DNA from 2 places in the Psychrobacillus sp. INOP01 genome. Region 2 is predicted to be linked to the other one. Evidence: predicted binding sites of a transcription regulator. Region 2 holds the regulator's gene; the other holds the start of a gene.
The links. The regulator CtsR, encoded in region 2, represses protease genes until heat stress. The targets are predictions, from matches to a motif close to ATGGTCAATAAAGGTCAAACA.

Region 1 (5,963 bases), 960 kb from region 2:
TTGTACAACTTCTTACTACCTTCCCAGAACATAAAAACACGTTACTCGCACTCAAGGAACAGCTAAAGCAACCACCAATTAGTTACGCAGCTCTACATTACTACCCTATACATGCCTTCTATTTAGTTAATGCTGTAGGTAAGCGGCAAGCCATAAAATACGAGTGGCATCCATTGAAGGAGGAAAAATCACCTTCCATCCTTGATAGCATTAATTTGTCCACCAATTATTTGAGCGAGGATTTGGAGAAACGACTCGAAAAGGGAACTGTATCGTTCGAGCTATATATTCGATTAGCAGAGGACACAGACCCTACAGATGATCCTACCGTCATTTGGCCAACTGACAGACAAAAAATTTTAGTAGGTCTATTAACAATAAATAAAAAAATATTTCCAACAGAAAGCATATTGTTCGACCCTACCATCGTTGGCAAAGGCATCGAATTACCAAATGATCCAATTCTCCATTTTAGGCATGAGGCGTATGCAGTATCGTACGATAGAAGAAATAAAGAAAACAAAAAAACACCCTAAACATTTAACGTACAATGTAAAGAGTGTATTACTTAACTTTTATGACTCGGCGAGGATTTAAGAACTCACATTCCAAGCTAATGAACTAATTATATACTTAATATTGTGAATAACCGTAACCAGGACTACCATAATTCCCTTGAGACCATGGATAGCCATATCTCGGAATCCTAGGATAAAATGGGTATCTTCGGTAAGGTGGATAATATGGGTATCTTTGGTATGGTGGGTAATATGGATAATACGGGTAATATGGATAATACGGGTAATATGGATACTGGGGATATCGAGGATACTGTGGGTATCTTTGGTAGCGTGGATACCTAGGATAGCCTTGTCGATAATCCGGACTTTCCTCTCTCCATTCATTTCCATATGGTAATACCATTCAACTTCACTCCTCATTCTAAAATAAATTCTCTTTAAAGTATGCATCTTTGTGAGGAGCGTTTAGGTTAAAATTGGGTCCAGTATTTTTTTTACTCATAAAAAAACCTCCGTTTGCTTTATCGCAAAATAAACGGAGGGTTACTTGTTATTATTACGTGCTATTTTCATCATAATAATAACACGCAAGTTCTTAGTGAAAACGTTGAAACGGTATGCCCTCGGCGAGGATCGAACTCACATTCCAAGCTTCGGAGGCTTGTGTGTTATCCATTACACTACAAGGGCAAGCGACTTATCTATTATACAAATAGAAAGAAAAGAATTCAAGCAAACATTTTGAAGCTTAATATTTGACCTTCCTTGACCATAATGTGTATGATAAAGTTACAACTGAGGAAGACTTTCTCAGTAACCTATACTAAACCACCTTTGAAGGAGGCAATCAGGATGAATTTAATTCCTACTGTTATTGAACAAACTAATCGTGGAGAACGTGCATATGACATCTATTCTCGATTATTAAAAGACCGTATTATTATGCTTGGAAGTGGTATTGACGACAACGTTTCAAACTCCATAGTTGCCCAATTATTATTCCTAGAAGCAGAAGATCCAGAAAAAGACATCTCTATTTACATTAATAGCCCAGGCGGAAGTATCACTGCTGGTATGGCAATTTATGATACAATGCAGTTCATCAAACCAGATGTACAAACAATTTGTATCGGTATGGCTGCTTCTATGGGTGCATTCCTACTTACAGCAGGTACAAAAGGTAAACGCTATGCGCTTCCGAATGCTGAAGTAATGATTCATCAACCACTTGGTGGAGCACAAGGGCAAGCAACGGAAATCGAAATTGCTGCAAAACGCATTTTACATTTACGTGATAAATTAAACCACATTATTTCTGAACGCACTGGTCAACCTATCGAAGTAATTGCAAGAGACACAGATCGTGATAACTTCATGACTGCTGAACGTGCAAAAGAATACGGTCTAATCGATCATATTATCGACCGTAGTGAAATGAAGAAATCATAATTCATAATTAATCGATGAAAATCCCAAAGGAATTAGTCCTTTGGGATTTTTTGTTTTCATTATATTTTACTAATTTCCATATATGTAATCGCTATAAAGCATCGAATCCCAAATCAATAACGTGTATAGGGCCAATTATAATATATTGTATCTTTAAAATTTATTGGTTCTGGATGGTAAATATATTGTTCATCAGAAAATAGTATTTCCGGAAAATCGCATAACACTTCTGTCGCCGCTATACTTAGCATTTCTTTTTCTTCTTCTGTAGGAATTTCATCAAAGTATACTTTCCAAATAAGATTATTACTTTCGATTTTTGCGTAAATAGCTTTCGTATTTTTAGGTATAGAGCGAAAAAGAGCTCTTTGCACACTTAGAATAAGTTGCATATTTGACATGTAGTATGACCCCACTTCATATCTGATTTAGATGTACCTTGTTGTTAATACGAACCTATTTTTTATTTCAATAACTTTTCTATTTCCTTTATAAACTCATCATTATTTTTTATGCTATACCCTGTACTACTTTTATGTGGAAATACAATTACATTTTCATCAACAAATATATACATTTGGTCATTTGGGTTCGATGTTGATACTATCGTGTATCTCGCATCAAGTGGAGAATAAGAATCATCAGTTCTTTTTAGCTTCAATTCTTTAAATAGTTCCTTAATTTCAGTTTGTCTTTTTTCAGATATATGAATTTCTGTAAAAGTTATATTATTTATTTCCTCTATACTTAAATTAGTATCACTCCTGAAAAACTCATCAGTTAATGCATCTTCTATTTTTAGATTTTTTGATAATTGATTACCTACTAAAACGATTGAGATTAAAAGTGTTATTACCCCTAAAACGAAAAATTTTTTAGAACTTTTCATACAGCCACCACCTCAATTTGCTCTTCTCTCGAATCAAAAGATATAGATAGTTATTCTGCAACTACTTCTAAATTCCTTTATATTAAGTAATAAAAACAATTTTCGAATTCGTAGTCTTCAGAATTAGACAATAGTTCATGAAATGTACAAGCCCGTTTAAGAGAAACAACCTATCTTTACTGTTCTAGAGTGTTTCGGACTCATTTTGCTATATCATTCCCGTGAAATAACGATAGGCTGTGCTAAATCTTATTCTTGAATAATACTCACTTAATTGATTGTAGTGAAAGGGTGGCAACTCCAGCGGGATAAGCGAGAAAGTTGAGACCCGGCAGGTAAGATGCATAGCGCCGACCGAGGAGGCTCGACCTCGTCCTCGAAAGCGTCCACCTGAAAGAAAAATCAGCAATATTATTATATAGATTTTATTCTTCAAGACACACTTTTTTTCTCAAAAAAAAACCGCCCTTTCGTCTAAAGTGACTAGTGAGGCCGTTCATTTTTATGATTCGCTTGAGATGAAATTTCCTAAAGCTTCTACTGCTTCCTCCGCATCAGAACCATCGGCACTTAAGCTTACAGTTGTTCCTTTGCCAATTGCCAAACTCATAATTCCCATAATGCTCTTTGCATTTACTTTTTTAGTATCTTTTTCTAGATAGACGTCTGCAATATAACGATTTGCTTCTTGTACAAAAAGTGCAGCCTGTCTTGCTTGAAGTCCTGAAGATAATTTTACTTCCACCTGCTGTTCTGCCATAGTCTACTCCCCATTTCTCTAAATTGTCTCTCCATTGCGAAGCGCATCTGCTATTTCATCTATTTTTCGCAATCGGTGATTAACTCCTGATTTACTCACATTTCCAGTAGAAACCATTTCACCTAGTTCTTTAAGTGTAACATCTTGATACTCTACACGTAACCTAGCTATTTCACGAAGTTTTTCTGGTAACTGGTCTAAACCGATAGAATTCTCGATAAACCGAATATTGTCCACTTGGCGAATGGCTGCACTGATTGTTTTATTCAGGTTGGCCGTTTCGCAATTGACAAGACGGTTTACGCTATTTCGCATATCTCGTATGATCCGAACATCTTCAAATTTCAGTAAAGCTCTATGCGCTCCCGCAATACTTAAAAAGTCGGAAATCTTTTCTGCTTCCTTTAAATATGCCACAAATCCTTTTTTTCGTTCAATGGTTTTCGCATTCAGTTCATATTCATTCATCAAATCTACCAGTGCATCACTATGTGTTTTATAGGAAGAATAAATTTCTAAGTGATATGACGAGGTTTCCGGATTGTTAACCGAACCTCCAGCTAAAAAGGCTCCTCTTAGATAAGCTCGTTTACAGCAACTTTTTTGAACAAGTTCTTTGGAAATGGAATATTCAAATTGAAAGCCATCCTTTAAAATTTGAAGATCCTCTAACAGGTTTTTTGCCCCTTCTCGAATACGACAAATATAAATATTATTCTTTTTCAATCTCATTTTCTTTCGAACAAGTAATTCAACTTGATATGGATATAACGATTTTATGAGTGTATATAGCCTTCTAGCAATAGCCGCATTCTCTGTTTGAACGTCTAGGCTTAACATTTTGTTGCTAAATGAAAGTGATCCATTCATGCGTATAAGTGCAGAAAGCTCTGCACGTGCACAACAAGGTTCAGACTCTTCTTGAGTCATCTCTTTTTTAGTTTCAGAAGCAAACGACATATTCCGTTTCCCCCTTTCTCCTCGACGGTTAAACTTTTAACCCGTCTGCGTATTCTACAAGCCATTTCGCTACTTCCGTTGCATCATGACGAACTGCACCGTCATGAACGACTGAAATGTCTTTTTTTACTATATCAATATTCAACTTTTCTAATTGGTCAATATCTATTTTAACAGGAGATGCTTGCTCTTGTTTATATAAATATCTCACATTTTCAGGAATTTCTTCCTTACTTATTAACACAGCATCCAAGAAGTTCTCTCCCACATGATCGATCAATGCATTTACATGATCAAATGCAGAATAATTACCCGTCTCACCGGCCTGTGTCATTAAATTACATATATATACTTTCTTCGCTTTGGATTGTCTAATCGCTTTTTGTATATCTTGCACTAATAGATTTGGCAAAATACTCGTATATAAACTTCCTGGACCAATAACTATAACATCAGCCTGTCGAATGACATTAATAGTTTCCGGCAACGGTTTTACGTCTGGAGGAGTAATAAACACTTTTTCGATTTTTTTGCCATAGCATGGGATTTTAGATTCTCCCTTAATGGTTTTTTGATCTTCAAATATTGCGTGTAATGTTACTAGTTGATTGGCCGCAGGCAGCACTTTCCCACGAATATTTAGTACTCGACTCATTTCAGTTATGGCATGAGCAAAATCACCTGTTATTGATGTTAATGCAGCTAACATCAAATTACCTAATGAATGCCCTTCCAATTCTTCTGATTGAGAAAATCTATACTGAAACATTTCTTCAACTAAGGGCTCTACTTCTGAAAGAGCCGCTAGTACATTCCGTACATCTCCTGGAGGTGGTATGTCATATTCGTCACGTAGTCTCCCCGAGCTTCCTCCGTCATCTGCGACCGTTACGATTGCCGTAATATCCAGTGGAAATCTTTTTAAGCCACGAAGTAACGTAGACAGACCCGTACCTCCACCGAGTATAACTAGTTTTTTACGGTGTTCTCTAGGTTCCATTCCTTCATTCCTTTCTAATGACAACATCACGATGCGTAATAATGGTTTTGTCGTCTTCTTTCAATAACTTTCCAAAGTATTCTGCTAACGTAACAGAGCGATGCTGCCCTCCTGTACATCCAAATGCAATTACAAGCTGGGTTTTGCCTTCTCTTTTGTATTGAGGAATCATGAAATGGAACAAATCCGTTAGCTTCTCGATTAATGTTTTAGTGTCTACCCATTTTAGAACGTAGCTGGATACCTCTTCGTTAAGTCCTGATTTCAAACGTAGCTCTTCAATATAATAGGGATTAGGAAGAAAGCGCACATCAAATACTAAATCAGCATCTATCGGGATACCATGTTTAAATCCAAAGGACATGACGTTTACAGTGAATACTT
Region 2 (13,196 bases):
TAAACGGTTCTTTTTCACGCTTTAATGTATTAAAAATTTGGATTGTCATGACCAATTTCTCTCCTTTTCTTTCGTTAAATGGTCGATTTCTTTATGAAGCTCTTCTATTTTAGCTTCCATTTGTTTACATCGATCAGCAAACGGATCAGGCAGGTCCTGATGATCGAGATTTCGCTTCACTTTTATACCGTCTTGAATTACGACTACACCCGGAATACCAACAACAGTTGAATTAGTAGGTACATCTTTTAATACAACAGACCCTGCTCCGACTTTACTATTTTCTCCAATTGTAATCGATCCTAATACTTTTGCTCCTGTAGCGATTAGCACATTATTGCGAAGAGTGGGATGTCTCTTCCCTTTTTCTTTCCCGGTACCACCTAGTGTGACACCTTGGTAGATTGTACAATCATCTCCGATTTCACAGGTTTCTCCAATGACTACGCCAGAGCCATGATCGATAAAAAAGCGTCGCCCAATTGTCGCCCCAGGGTGAATTTCGATACCTGTAAAAAATCTACTAACTTGTGAAATGGCACGTGCTAAGAAAAAGAATTTCTTTTTAAATAATGCATGTGCAATACGATGACTCCAAATTGCATGTAGACCTGCGTATGTTAATACCACCTCTAGCTTGCTATTTGCTGCTGGATCTTGTTCAAATACTACTGCAATATCTTCTTTCATTCGTTCGAACACAAGATTGCCTCCCTTCATTTTTCTCCATAAAAAAAGTCTCTGTCTATAAATATAGACAGAGACGCAATAAGCGCGGTTCCACTCTGATTGGAAAAATACGAATACTTTTCCCACTTTGCATCTTTAACGCAGATGATACGTTCAGCCTACTTAAAAGTTCGGCATGACGCTCGGAGGTGCATTTCAGTAACTCATGGGCTCAGACCACTTTCAGCCGGTGATGGTCCTCTCTAAAGAACGTGCGTTACTTACTTCTCCTCGTCTTCGCTTGGCTATTCATTTCGCTTTCGAATTTGTATCACCATTTTCACACCTTGTAAGGGGAAAGTCAATCTTATTGTTTTGCAAATTTGGCAACGCGAGCAATTACTTTCTCTTTCCCGATTAAACTGATAGCATCAGCTAGTTCTGGACCATGCATTTGACCAGTTGTCACTACACGAATTGGCATGAAAAGGTTTTTCCCTTTGTGACCTGTTTCTTTTTGCACTGCTTTAATGGCAGCTTTAATCTCAGCAGCTTCAAATGCTTCTAAGCCCTCTAGCTGTGCTTTAAATGCAGCCATAACCTCAGGAACCTGCTCCCCAGCTAGTACTTCTGTTGCTTCTTCAGTATATGCAATTTCGTGGTCAAAGAATAATGAAGATAACTCAACAATTTCAGCCCCAAAGCTCATTTGCTCATGATAAAGAGCAATTAGCTTTGTTGCCCACGCAAGTTCGTCTTCGGATAATTCAGCTGGAAGTAAATCAGCTTTTTGTAAATGTGGTAGTGCAAGTTCTACTACTTTTTCAAGTGGCAGCTGTTTAATATATTGGTTGTTCATCCATGTAAGTTTTTGTTTGTCGAACATCGATGGTGATTTAGAAAGACGTGACACATCAAAGTTTTTAATTAATTCCTCTTTGGTGAAGATTTCATCTTCTCCTTCAGGAGACCAGCCTAATAATGCAAAGAAGTTAAACATTGCTTCCGGTAAATACCCTAAATCTTTGTACTGTGTAACAAATTGGATAATTGACTCATCACGTTTTGAAAGCTTTTTACGGTTTTCATTGATGATTAGTGTCATGTGACCGTACTTCGGATATGCCCATTCGAATGCATCAAAGATCATTAGTTGTTTTGGGGTGTTTGATAAATGTTCCTCCCCACGGAATACATGAGAGATTTCCATAAAGTGATCATCTAATACTACAGCATAGTTATAAGTTGGGATCCCGTTAGCTTTCACTAGTACCCAGTCACCAACGTCTTTAGATTCAAAAGTTACTAATCCACGAACTAAGTCTTCAAATGTATAAGTTACATTTTCCGGTACACGCACACGAATCGTGTATGGTTGGCCAGCATCCTCTTTTGCTTGTACTTCTTCTTTAGATAAATGACGGCATTTACCATTGTACATAGGAGCTGCAATACCTTTTTCCTTTTGTACTTCACGTTCTGCTTCTAATTCCTCTGAAGAACAGAAACATTTATAGGCATGTCCTTTTTCTAACATTTCTTCTGCGTGCTTTGTATATATATCTAGACGCTCCATTTGACGATACGGCGCATATGGTCCACCAATATCTACAGACTCATCATAGTCGATTCCTAACCACTTTAAGTTGTCAAGTTGTGATAACTCGCCACCCTCGACATTACGCTCAATATCCGTATCTTCAATACGAACGATAAATTTACCATTATGGTGACGTGCATATAAATAGTTAAATAATGCTGTACGTGCTCCTCCAATATGTAAAAATCCTGTTGGACTTGGCGCGTAGCGTACGCGAACTTCTTGTGTCATAAGTATATCCTCCTAGTTTTCGAACATTTAAACTTTATTCATTCTACCATTGCTTATATATTTTTTAAAGTTAGTCTTTCTTAAGAAGCAATATTGTCGCCATTGACGCTATTCCTTCTTCACGGCCTGTAAATCCAAGTTTTTCCGTTGTGGTAGCTTTCACATTTACCTGCGATACATCCGCTTGAAGTAACTCAGCTACACGCTTACGAATTGTTTCGATATATGGTGCCATTTTCGGCTTTTGTGCAATAACTGTACAATCGATATTTCCTAACTTATATCCACGAGCATCTACTAGGTTCCAAATATGCTCTAGTAGCTTTGCTGAATCTGCATCTTTAAAATCTGGGTCTGTATCTGGGAAATGCCTGCCAATATCCCCTTCTCCAATCGCACCTAAAGCTGCATCTGTAATTGTATGTAGCAGTACATCTGCATCTGAGTGGCCGATTAGCCCTCGTTCGTAAGGGATCTCGATCCCTCCTATTATTAACGGACGATTATCCGCAAATTCATGTACATCGAACCCTTGTCCAATTCGCATCATATTATTGTTCCTCCCGCTTATTTAATATAACTTCTCCATATAGAAGATCTTCCCTCGTTGTCATTTTCACATTATCATAGGTACTTTCAACAATATGAACAGGCTCTCCTAATCTTTCCACGAGCATCGCTTCATCTGTTCCAAGAAAATTTGCCGCTTCCGCTAATCTTTCTGCTTTTTCTAATAATGTATACTGGAATGCTTGAGGTGTTTGAATAATCCACAAGCTTTCTCGATTCACCGTTTCTTGGATTATACCATCTTCTACTTTTTTCATTGTATCTTTTGCCCGAACTGCCGCAACAGCTGCTCCAGTAGTATTTGCAGCTTCCACTAATTGTTGTATTACTTCCTGATGAATAAATGGTCGTGCAGCATCATGAACGAGTATGATACCTTTAGATGTAACAGCCTTTAAAGCTGCATATACACTATGCTGACGCTCGTCTCCACCTTCTGCTATTGCAGCGACCTTCGTAATGCAATATTCTTTTAGTAGCCGTTCAATAAATATTTTTTCCTCTTTCTTCACAGCCAACACTATTTGCTCACAATTCGGATCTCTGTCAAATACTCGTAAAGTATGTATCAAAATAGGAATATTACGTAGTTCTAAAAATAACTTATTTTGACCAGCGCCCATTCGTTTCCCACTGCCTGCAGCTGGCAATAAAACAGTATATATCATGCTATTGAACCTCCATCACACAGAAAAAGGGCGTATTCCTTTCGCAAAGGAAACAACCCTTTTTTCTTTATTTCGAGTCTTGTGGTTTTGCAAATATCATTCGACCGGCCGACGTTTGAAGCACACTTGTCACCTCTACGTTTATCGCCTGTCCAATATATGCCTTACCGCCTTCCACTACGATCATCGTTCCATCATCTAAATATGCGACACCCTGATTGTGTTCTTTACCATCTTTAATAACGACAACATGCATTATTTCCCCGGGAATAACGACCGGTTTTACTGCATTTGCCAAGTCATTAATATTCAAAACACGCACTTGATGCAGGTCGCAAACCTTGTTTAGATTGAAGTCATTCGTTACAACGATTCCATTCATCTTTTTAGCTAGACGAACTAACTTTAAATCAACCTCTTGGATATCCTCGAAGTCTTCTTCCACGATTAGTACAGCAGAAGCTCTTTCCGTTTGTAGTTTCTTCAATACATCTAACCCTCGGCGCCCTCTTGTTCGTTTAAGCGTATCCGAGGAATCCGCAATATGCTGTAACTCCGTCAAAACAAATTGAGGAACGACAAGAACGCCTTCGATAAATCCTGTTACCGAAATATCCGAAATACGACCATCGATAATAACACTAGTATCTAACAATTTATATGTTCCTAAACTCAATTCTTGGTTATCCTCATCAACTGTTTTCTTTTTGTTACTACTTTGTTTGGAAGGAGTAAAAACCTGAAGAAGTTCATCACGCTTTTTAAAACCAACTTGGAAACCTAAGTATCCCAAAACAATCGACAATAGTACCGGCACAACCGATCCAATACCCGGTATAGCAATATTATTAAGCGCAGAACCAAGGAAAAAGGCAACGATTAATCCAATAACCAATCCTAGCGTTCCGAATAGCAAATCTCCAATTGGCGCTTTTAATAATCGTTCTTCCATCCACTTGATAAAGTTAACTAAGTAATCGGTCATAAATAATGCAGCCACGTATAACAATACTGCTCCAACTAAAACGGATACATAAGGATTGTGAATCCAAGGGTTGTTAGATAAATTAAAAAGCTCGTATAAGTGCGGTAAGAATAGTAAACCCAATGTTCCACCAATTAAAATAAACGCAATTTGAATAATCCATTTTAACAAGTATGCCACCTCCATTTATTTTATTATACTTCCATCTTTCACAATAAGTCTAATAAGAAAAGCACATGACGCCTATGCCAGCCCTGACAAACGCTAGAAGAATTTCATGTAAAGGCGTCCTTGACCTTTACTGAAATTCCAAAACGACTCAGGCGGGCTAGGCGCTGGAGCTAGACAATAGTACTTATCCTCTTATTTATTACGAAAATGCCTCTTTCATCGCTTCGTTAACTGTTTCAATCCCTATAATTTGGATGCCTTTTGGATAATCCCAACCACCTAAATTAGATGCAGGAACAATCGCTCTTTTAAAACCAAGCTTCGCTGCCTCTTGCACCCGCTGCTCAATCCTAGACACCCTTCTCACTTCTCCAGTTAAACCGATTTCTCCGATAAAACAGTCTGTTGGTGTAACCCCTGTATCCCGGAAACTAGAGACGATACTTACTAGGACGGCTAAATCGATCGCAGGTTCATCTAATTTTACTCCACCTGCAACTTTTATATAAGCATCTTGCGTTTGAAGCAGCAATCCCATTCTCTTTTCCAGTACCGCCATTAGTAATGAAACACGGTTTTGATCAATACCAGTAGCCATACGTTTCGGGTAATTAAAGCTAGATTGAGTCACTAGCGCTTGAATCTCTACTAAAATAGGTCTGGTACCTTCCATAGAGGCAACAATTGCGGACCCCGCTGCTCCGTGAGATCGTTCCTGCAAAAATAATTCAGACGGATTAAGCACTTCTTTTAATCCAGATTGAATCATTTCAAAAATGGCAATTTCATTCGTAGAGCCAAAACGGTTCTTCTGAGATCTTAAAATACGATACGTATGGTGACGTTCTCCTTCAAAATACAATACGGTGTCTACCATATGTTCCAAGATACGTGGGCCTGCAATTTGCCCTTCTTTCGTTACGTGTCCCACTAAAAAGATTGCTACATTTTTCGTTTTGGCTATTCGCATAAGCTCTGCTGTACATTCTCTAACTTGCGATACACTCCCTGGTGCACTAGTCACTTCTGGATGATGAACAGTTTGAATAGAGTCCACTATGACAAATTTGGGCTCTACACTTTCAATAGTTTCATTGATTAGTTCTAAATTGGTTTCTGAGTAGATATAAAGCTCAGCTGAGGTCACCCCTAAACGTTCTGCACGAAGCTTGGTCTGACGGATAGATTCCTCGCCCGAAATATATAGCACTCGCTCTCCCTTATTGGCAAGTAAAGCTGAAACCTGTAAAAGAAGAGTAGACTTTCCTATACCCGGGTCTCCCCCTATTAACACTAGCGATCCTGGTACAATACCCCCACCAAGAACACGATTCAATTCAGCAAAATCGGTTGTCACCCGGGGTTCTTCGGCTGTTACTACTGAAATAATCGGGGTAGCCTTCTGCGCTACCCCGTCCGAATGCTGAAAGGAGCGTTTTGGACCTTTGGATACTATTTCAGTTTCTTCTACCATAGTGTTCCATTCTCCACATCCAGGACATCTTCCCATCCATTTTGCAGATTCATAACCACATGAGTTACACATAAATTTCGTTTTCTTTTTAGCCATAATACCTCCTACTATGTAAAAAGGGCATTCCGGAAATCTTTTTCGGAATGCCCGCTATATTAACCTTCTGTAACTAAAGCTTTAGTGCGAACCACGAATTCATTGTCTTCTACATCAAATATTACATGTTGCCCATCCAATACTTCTCCTTTTAAAAGCTCTTCGGAAAGACGATCTTCTACATGTTTTTGAATTGCACGGCGTAAAGGACGCGCACCATATTCTGGTTCATATCCTTCAGTTGTAATTTTATCTTGTGCTGCTTCTGTAATTTCTAACTCAATACCTTGTTCTTTCAAACGTTTCGCTAACTGCTCTGTCATTAGTGAAACAATTTGTTTTAAATGGTCTTTTTCAAGAGAATGGAACACAATCATCTCATCTAGACGGTTTAAGAATTCTGGGCGGAATGCTTTCTTCAATTCTTCTAGCATTTTGCCTTTCATATCTTTATAGTCTGTCTTGCCGCCTTCTTTTAGGTTAAATCCAACGTATTTATTGAATTTAAGTGCATCCGCACCGACATTAGATGTCATGATGACTACCGTATTACGGAAATCTACTGTGCGACCCTTAGAGTCTGTTAATCGTCCGTCCTCTAACACTTGAAGCAGAATATTAAAGACGTCTGGGTGTGCTTTTTCAATTTCATCCAATAAGATAACAGAATATGGTTTACGACGTACTTTTTCTGTCAATTGCCCACCGTCGTCAAACCCTACATATCCTGGGGGAGAACCAACTAGACGAGAAGTTGAATGTTTTTCCATGTACTCAGACATGTCTACTCGAATCATCGCATCCTCGTCTCCGAACATCACTTCTGCTAATGCACGAGCAAGCTCGGTTTTCCCTACACCGGTAGGTCCTAAGAAGATAAAGGAGCCAATAGGACGTTTTGGATCTTTAAGTCCCGCACGAGCACGACGAATAGCTCTTGAAATTGCGTCCACTGCTTCACTTTGACCAATAACTCTTTCGTGTAATTTATCTTCCAGTTTTAATAGCTTCTCAGATTCTGTTTGTGCCAGTTTAGAAACTGGTACTCCAGTCCACATAGACACAACCGCCGCTATATCTTCTATTGTTACTTCAGACTCTTCTTTTCCTTGCTTTTCTTTCCAATTGTTTTTCATTTTTTCTAGTTCATCTTTAAGCTTTTGTTCTTTATCACGGAATGATGCAGCTTTTTCAAATTCCTGACTTTGAACAGCAGCATTTTTCTCAGATCGGATAGCTTCTAGCTTTGCTTCTAATTCTTTCAAATTAGGAGGTGTTGTATACGAACGTAAACGTACTTTAGATCCTGCTTCATCTATTAAGTCGATCGCTTTATCCGGTAAGAAACGATCAGAAATATAACGATCTGACATTTTCACAGCAGCTTCTACAGCTGCATCCGTAATTTTCACACGATGATGTGCTTCATAACGATCACGTAAACCGTAAATAATTTGGATCGCTTCAGCTACTGAAGGTTCATCTACTTGAATTGGTTGGAAACGACGCTCTAATGCTGCATCTTTTTCAATATATTTTCTATACTCATCCAGCGTTGTCGCACCAATACATTGAATTTCTCCACGAGCAAGAGCGGGCTTCAAAATATTCGATGCATCGATAGCACCCTCTGCTCCACCAGCACCAATTAATGTGTGAAGTTCATCAATGAATAAGATAACATTACCTGCTTGGCGGATTTCATCCATCACTTTTTTCAAACGGTCTTCAAATTCCCCACGATATTTTGTACCAGCAACAACTGTACCCATATCTAGCGTCATCACACGTTTATCGCGTAGGATTTCCGGCACTTCATTTTGTACGATTTGCTGTGCAAGCCCTTCTGCAATAGCTGTTTTACCAACACCTGGCTCTCCAATTAGAACTGGGTTGTTTTTTGTACGACGAGCCAAGATTTCAATTACTCTTGTAATTTCTTTACTACGACCAATTACAGGGTCTAGTGTGCCTTCTCTTGCAATTTGCGTTAAGTCACGAGCTAGGCCATCTAGTGTTGGTGTACTAGCCGGAGCAGCTCCATTGTTTCCATTACCATGTGCTTGCTCTGTGCTTCCTAGTAATTGAAGTACTTGTTGACGAGCTTTGTTTAAACTAACTCCCGCATTATTTAGAACACGAGCTGCTACACCTTCTCCTTCACGGATAAGTGCAAGTAAAAGATGCTCAGTTCCAATGTATGAGTGACCTAATTTTCGTGACTCATCTACTGAAAGTTCAATTACCTTTTTCGCACGAGGTGTGTAGTTAACAATTGGTCCAACTTCTTCTTTACCTGCTCCTACTAGTTCCTCGATCCCTGCTTCGATTACTTTTAGGTCTACTTCTATTGCTTCTAATGCTTTAGCAGCTATTCCACTACCTTCTCGGATAAGACCAAGTAATATATGTTCTGTCCCTATGGACTCATGCTTTAAGCGAATAGCTTCTTCTTGTGCTAGTTGTAATACTTTTTGAGATCTTTGTGTAAAACGATTAAACATCATTCAGATTCCTCTCCTTTTGTTTTCTGTTTTTCTTCTTTTTGCAATCGTTCCCTTAACAGCTTCGCGCGAAACATATCCCGCTCGGAGGTGTTCAGTGAAGTTCCTGCATATTTTTGCAGAAATCCTGGTTGCATAAACACCATACATTCATTCAAGATAGACATATCAACATCTTCTATTAGTCCCATATCTATTCCTAATCGCACATCTGATAGGCACCTTGCCGCTTCATCTGTCGCCATAATACGAGCAAATGATAAAGTTCCTAAAGATCGATACAGTCGATCTTCTAGTGTATTGGCCGAATGCTTTAGAAGTGCATCTCGCGCTTCTCTTTCTTTTTGAATAATTTGTTCAGTAATACTTTGAAGATCGGCAAGTATGTCTTCTTCTGACTTACCAAGTGTGGTTTGGTTGGATACTTGATAAACATTACCGAGCGCTTCACTACCTTCTCCGTAAATTCCTCTTACTACCATTCCTAACCTTGAAATGATGGTAACAATTCTATTCATTTGTTTCGTCATCGTTAATGCGGGTAAATGCATCATTACAGATGCACGTAAACCAGTACCTGTATTGGTAGGACAACTTGTTAAATATCCAAACTGCTCGTCAAAAGCATAGGGTAATTCCTTATCTAATACACGATCTAACTCATCTGCCTGCGCATATGCTTCTTGGATTTGAAGCCCCGAAAAAAGGCATTGTATACGAATATGATCCTCTTCATTGACCATCACACTAACAGATTCATCATTTGATAATAAAACCGATCCGGTCATAGGTGAGTTAGCAAGCTTTGGACTGATTAAATGTTTTTCTACTAATACCTGGCGACTTAGTTCGGATACATCCTTTATATGGAAGGAAGAAAATTGCATATGCAGTTCGTCACTTGCGTCCAGTAAAGTGGCAGAAACAGATTGGTCAATTTTATGCGCCTCATCTTCTGTAAATGCTAAAGGAAAACGATAGCCATTCAGATTTCGAGCTAAACGTATTCTTGTACTCATAACAATATCCGAATGCTTTCCTTCCCCAGCCATCCAACTAGAAATTGAGTTGTCTAAAAAATGTTCAATTGACATCAGTTTGGTCACCTCCTGTAGAAAGTTGATTTTCCAAATCTCTGGCTTCATCTCTCAGCTTTGCGGCTTCCTCAAAACTTTCAGTGTCAATCGCATCTTTCATTTGAGAGCGAATCGCTTCTATACGTTTTTTTATAGCAATTTTTTCCCCTAGCGCACCTGGAGCCTTTCCAATATGCTTCGTATTTCCATTATGAAGTCTCTTAAATACATTAGGTAACTGTGGACGGAAACTGTTGTAGCAATTTGCGCAACCAAATTTCCCTTCGTCTAAAAACCGCTGAATTGACCAGCCACATTCATCGCATACTATCATGTTTTTTTGTTGTTTATGTTGCATTGGTTGTTGTTCTGTTTGACTAAACCAGTTCGATAATAGCTGATGTAGAGATAATGGGTCTTGTTTGTACTCTACATAAAACGGGTGGAGGCTATTTGCACAGACCTCACAATAATGTCTTTCAAAGTGTTCACCATTATGCACTTGGGTAACCGTTACTTTCGCTGGTCTTTGTTTACAATTTTCACAAATCACCTTTCAACACACCCCGTTCATTTTTCACTTTTTTCATATTTTAACGTTAATAACATGGCACATAATATACGTGATCGTAGTTCATCTCTTGCTGGTAGAGGAATGGCTAGAGTAGTTCGATTTAAAGCTGCTAAAATGAGTTTTGCTTCACGCTTAGAAATAACATCCTCGTCTATTAACCGAAAAACGATATCTTCCGTTACGGATTCAGAAGCCCCATTTTCTAGTGTTTGTATAATATGCTCTATTAAATCAGCCTTCGTATGAGCTCGAACGCGGAGGATTCGAATATATCCACCTCCACCTCGTTTACTTTCTACCAAGTATCCGCGATCTTGGGTAAATCGAGTATTGATTACATAATTTATTTGAGATGGGACGCACTGAAATTTTTCTGCAATTTCACTTCGCTTAATTTCAATTTGTTCCTTACTTCCTTCTTCTATAATAGCCTTCAAATAACCTTCAATTATGTCAGATATATTTTTCACCTTCTCACCTCTTCTCATAAACTGACTTTGACTAACTTTGACTATATTATAACTAGAATTTTTCGCATGTGCAATTGATACGATTTGCCCTTAAAAAGAAGAAAAAAACTACAAACAGTCGTTTGTAGTTTAGGATATATTAAAATGAATATTCTTATTCAATAAATCTTTTTTCCCTCGTATGTTAGTTGTGTTATATAGAAATCCGGTTCTATTTCAATATCCTCTAATTTCTTAAAATTATGTCTCTCATATAATGTGATTGCAGGTATATTTTTTGCACCAGTTGATACAACTACCTTTTTTTCGCTAGCTTTGACATTCAATAGATAAGTTAATAACTCCGATGCAATCCCTTTTCGAAAATGATTAGGATCTACTACAAGTCTACAAATATCAATTAGTTCATCTGTATCTTCATAAGAAATAAAACCCATCATTTTCGAGCCATCTAACTTCCCAAGAAATAGTTCTCTGGATTTCCTTATATCTTTTACAGTATCCAAAAGCTGTGGAATCCCATCAAACCCGATTAAATCAGCTTCTACTTTATATGCTGGTAATTGAATCGATAAAATGCTTTCCGCGACTTTTGCATCCTCGTTATTGACTAATTGAATCATCCTTTACCTCATATCTAAAATTAAATTTTCTTTTTATAATTATTTCGTTGAGATTTCGTAATTTGCTTCCATTTATTCGTTTCAGCTTTTTTAGCTACTGCATCATTTTTTCGATCGATATGTGCAAGTTCTCTCATTAGTTTTACATAGCTTTTATAGCGTTCTTGTTTAAGCGCACCCGTGTAAATAGCCTCTTGAATAGAACAGCCCGGCTCTTTTACATGCTGACAATCACGAAACCGGCACGCTAATGCAAGCTCTTCGATATCCTGAAAGCTAGCACTAACTCCATCACTCGTATCCCAAAGTTGAAACTCCCTCATACCAGGTGTATCGATTAATAAGCCACCTTCCGGTAACAGCGTTAGCTCTCTATGCGTGGTCGTATGACGTCCCTTACTATCATCTTCTCTTATATCATTTACAGTCATTACCTCTACGCCTGACAAGGCGTTAATCAAAGAAGATTTCCCAACTCCAGAAGATCCTAGAAGTGCGCCCGTTTTATGTGCTGCCAATAGATTTCCTAGACGATTAATACCCTCGCCTGTAACACTACTCACTGCAAATATGTCTACACCAAATGCAATAGCTTCCACTTCTTTTATATAATATTCTAGGTCATCACAGGCATCTTTTTTCGTTAACACCACAACAGGTGTCGCTCCTGAATCCCATGCAGCCAATAAATATCTCTCTAACCTACGGACATTGAAGTCATGATTGAGCGACATCACTAGAAATACATAATCAACGTTAACTGCAATCAGTTGAATCTCCGTCGTCAATCCCGCCATTTTCCTCGAGAACTGAGAGCTGCGAGGAAGCACTTCGTGAATGATTCCTTTTTCCTCGCCAGGCATTTGTTCAAGAACTACCCAGTCTCCAACTGCCGGAAATGCTTCCCTACCATGATCAAACTTAAATTTCCCAGAAAGTGAGCTTAGTAACTCCCCTTCGTTGGTCATGACTTTATATAAATTTTTATGTTCCAGTAGCACTCGACCCGCAATTCCATTACCCGCTATTTTTTCTTCCCAATTACTATTCCAACCATATTGTTCGATTAAATTCAATTTAACTTCCTCCTAATTTCCGTTTGAATAAAAGCACAAGCTGCACATTGATGGCAGCTATTGCTAGACAATAAAAAAACCATGACTGCACGAATCAGCAGTCATGGTTTCCCGGCCATTAGTAAAGAAGCATATATCTGGTTAGAGACATACAGAGTGGGACATCATGAACTTACTGATTCGTGGATACGTATATACATTTGCCATAATGCCTCACTCCTTTCTTTAAGTTATTTTCAGAATACTACAAGTATTAGCAATCCGTCAACATATAATTATGCAAGTTGCCATTTTGAATGTTGGTACTTTATAATACTGATGATTTTCGTTTCATGCGGACGCTTTACGCGGGCGAGGTCGAGGTCGAGCCTCCTCGGGACAGTATGATGCTAATTACAAATTGTCTACA

Region 1: the regulator CtsR is predicted to act here: its motif matches at 1,274-1,294, upstream of clpP (ATP-dependent Clp endopeptidase proteolytic subunit ClpP).

Annotation. Positions count from the first base shown of each region.
Region 1 covers NZ_CP073315.1:1,014,527-1,020,489, forward strand. The annotation lists gene KD050_RS05120 (catalase) at 1-536, shown strand, start outside; tRNA gene KD050_RS05125 (tRNA-Arg) at 1,140-1,211, opposite strand; gene clpP (ATP-dependent Clp endopeptidase proteolytic subunit ClpP) at 1,374-1,970, shown strand; gene KD050_RS05135 (MafI2 family immunity protein) at 2,084-2,371, opposite strand; gene KD050_RS05140 (hypothetical protein) at 2,434-2,859, opposite strand; gene KD050_RS05145 (HPr family phosphocarrier protein) at 3,362-3,619, opposite strand; gene whiA (DNA-binding protein WhiA) at 3,638-4,579, opposite strand; gene yvcK (gluconeogenesis factor YvcK family protein) at 4,608-5,579, opposite strand; gene rapZ (RNase adapter RapZ) at 5,584-5,963, opposite strand, start outside.
Region 2 covers NZ_CP073315.1:1,975,137-1,988,332, forward strand. The annotation lists gene cysS (cysteine--tRNA ligase) at 1-49, opposite strand, end outside; gene cysE (serine O-acetyltransferase) at 46-702, opposite strand; T-box leader at 757-976, opposite strand; gene gltX (glutamate--tRNA ligase) at 1,037-2,500, opposite strand; gene ispF (2-C-methyl-D-erythritol 2,4-cyclodiphosphate synthase) at 2,571-3,050, opposite strand; gene ispD (2-C-methyl-D-erythritol 4-phosphate cytidylyltransferase) at 3,052-3,738, opposite strand; gene KD050_RS10070 (PIN/TRAM domain-containing protein) at 3,806-4,894, opposite strand; gene radA (DNA repair protein RadA) at 5,094-6,464, opposite strand; gene KD050_RS10080 (ATP-dependent Clp protease ATP-binding subunit) at 6,524-8,971, opposite strand; gene KD050_RS10085 (protein-arginine kinase McsB) at 8,968-10,062, opposite strand; gene KD050_RS10090 (UvrB/UvrC motif-containing protein) at 10,052-10,597, opposite strand; gene KD050_RS10095 (CtsR family transcriptional regulator) at 10,615-11,088, opposite strand; gene KD050_RS10100 (GNAT family N-acetyltransferase) at 11,247-11,711, opposite strand; gene rsgA (ribosome small subunit-dependent GTPase A) at 11,732-12,787, opposite strand.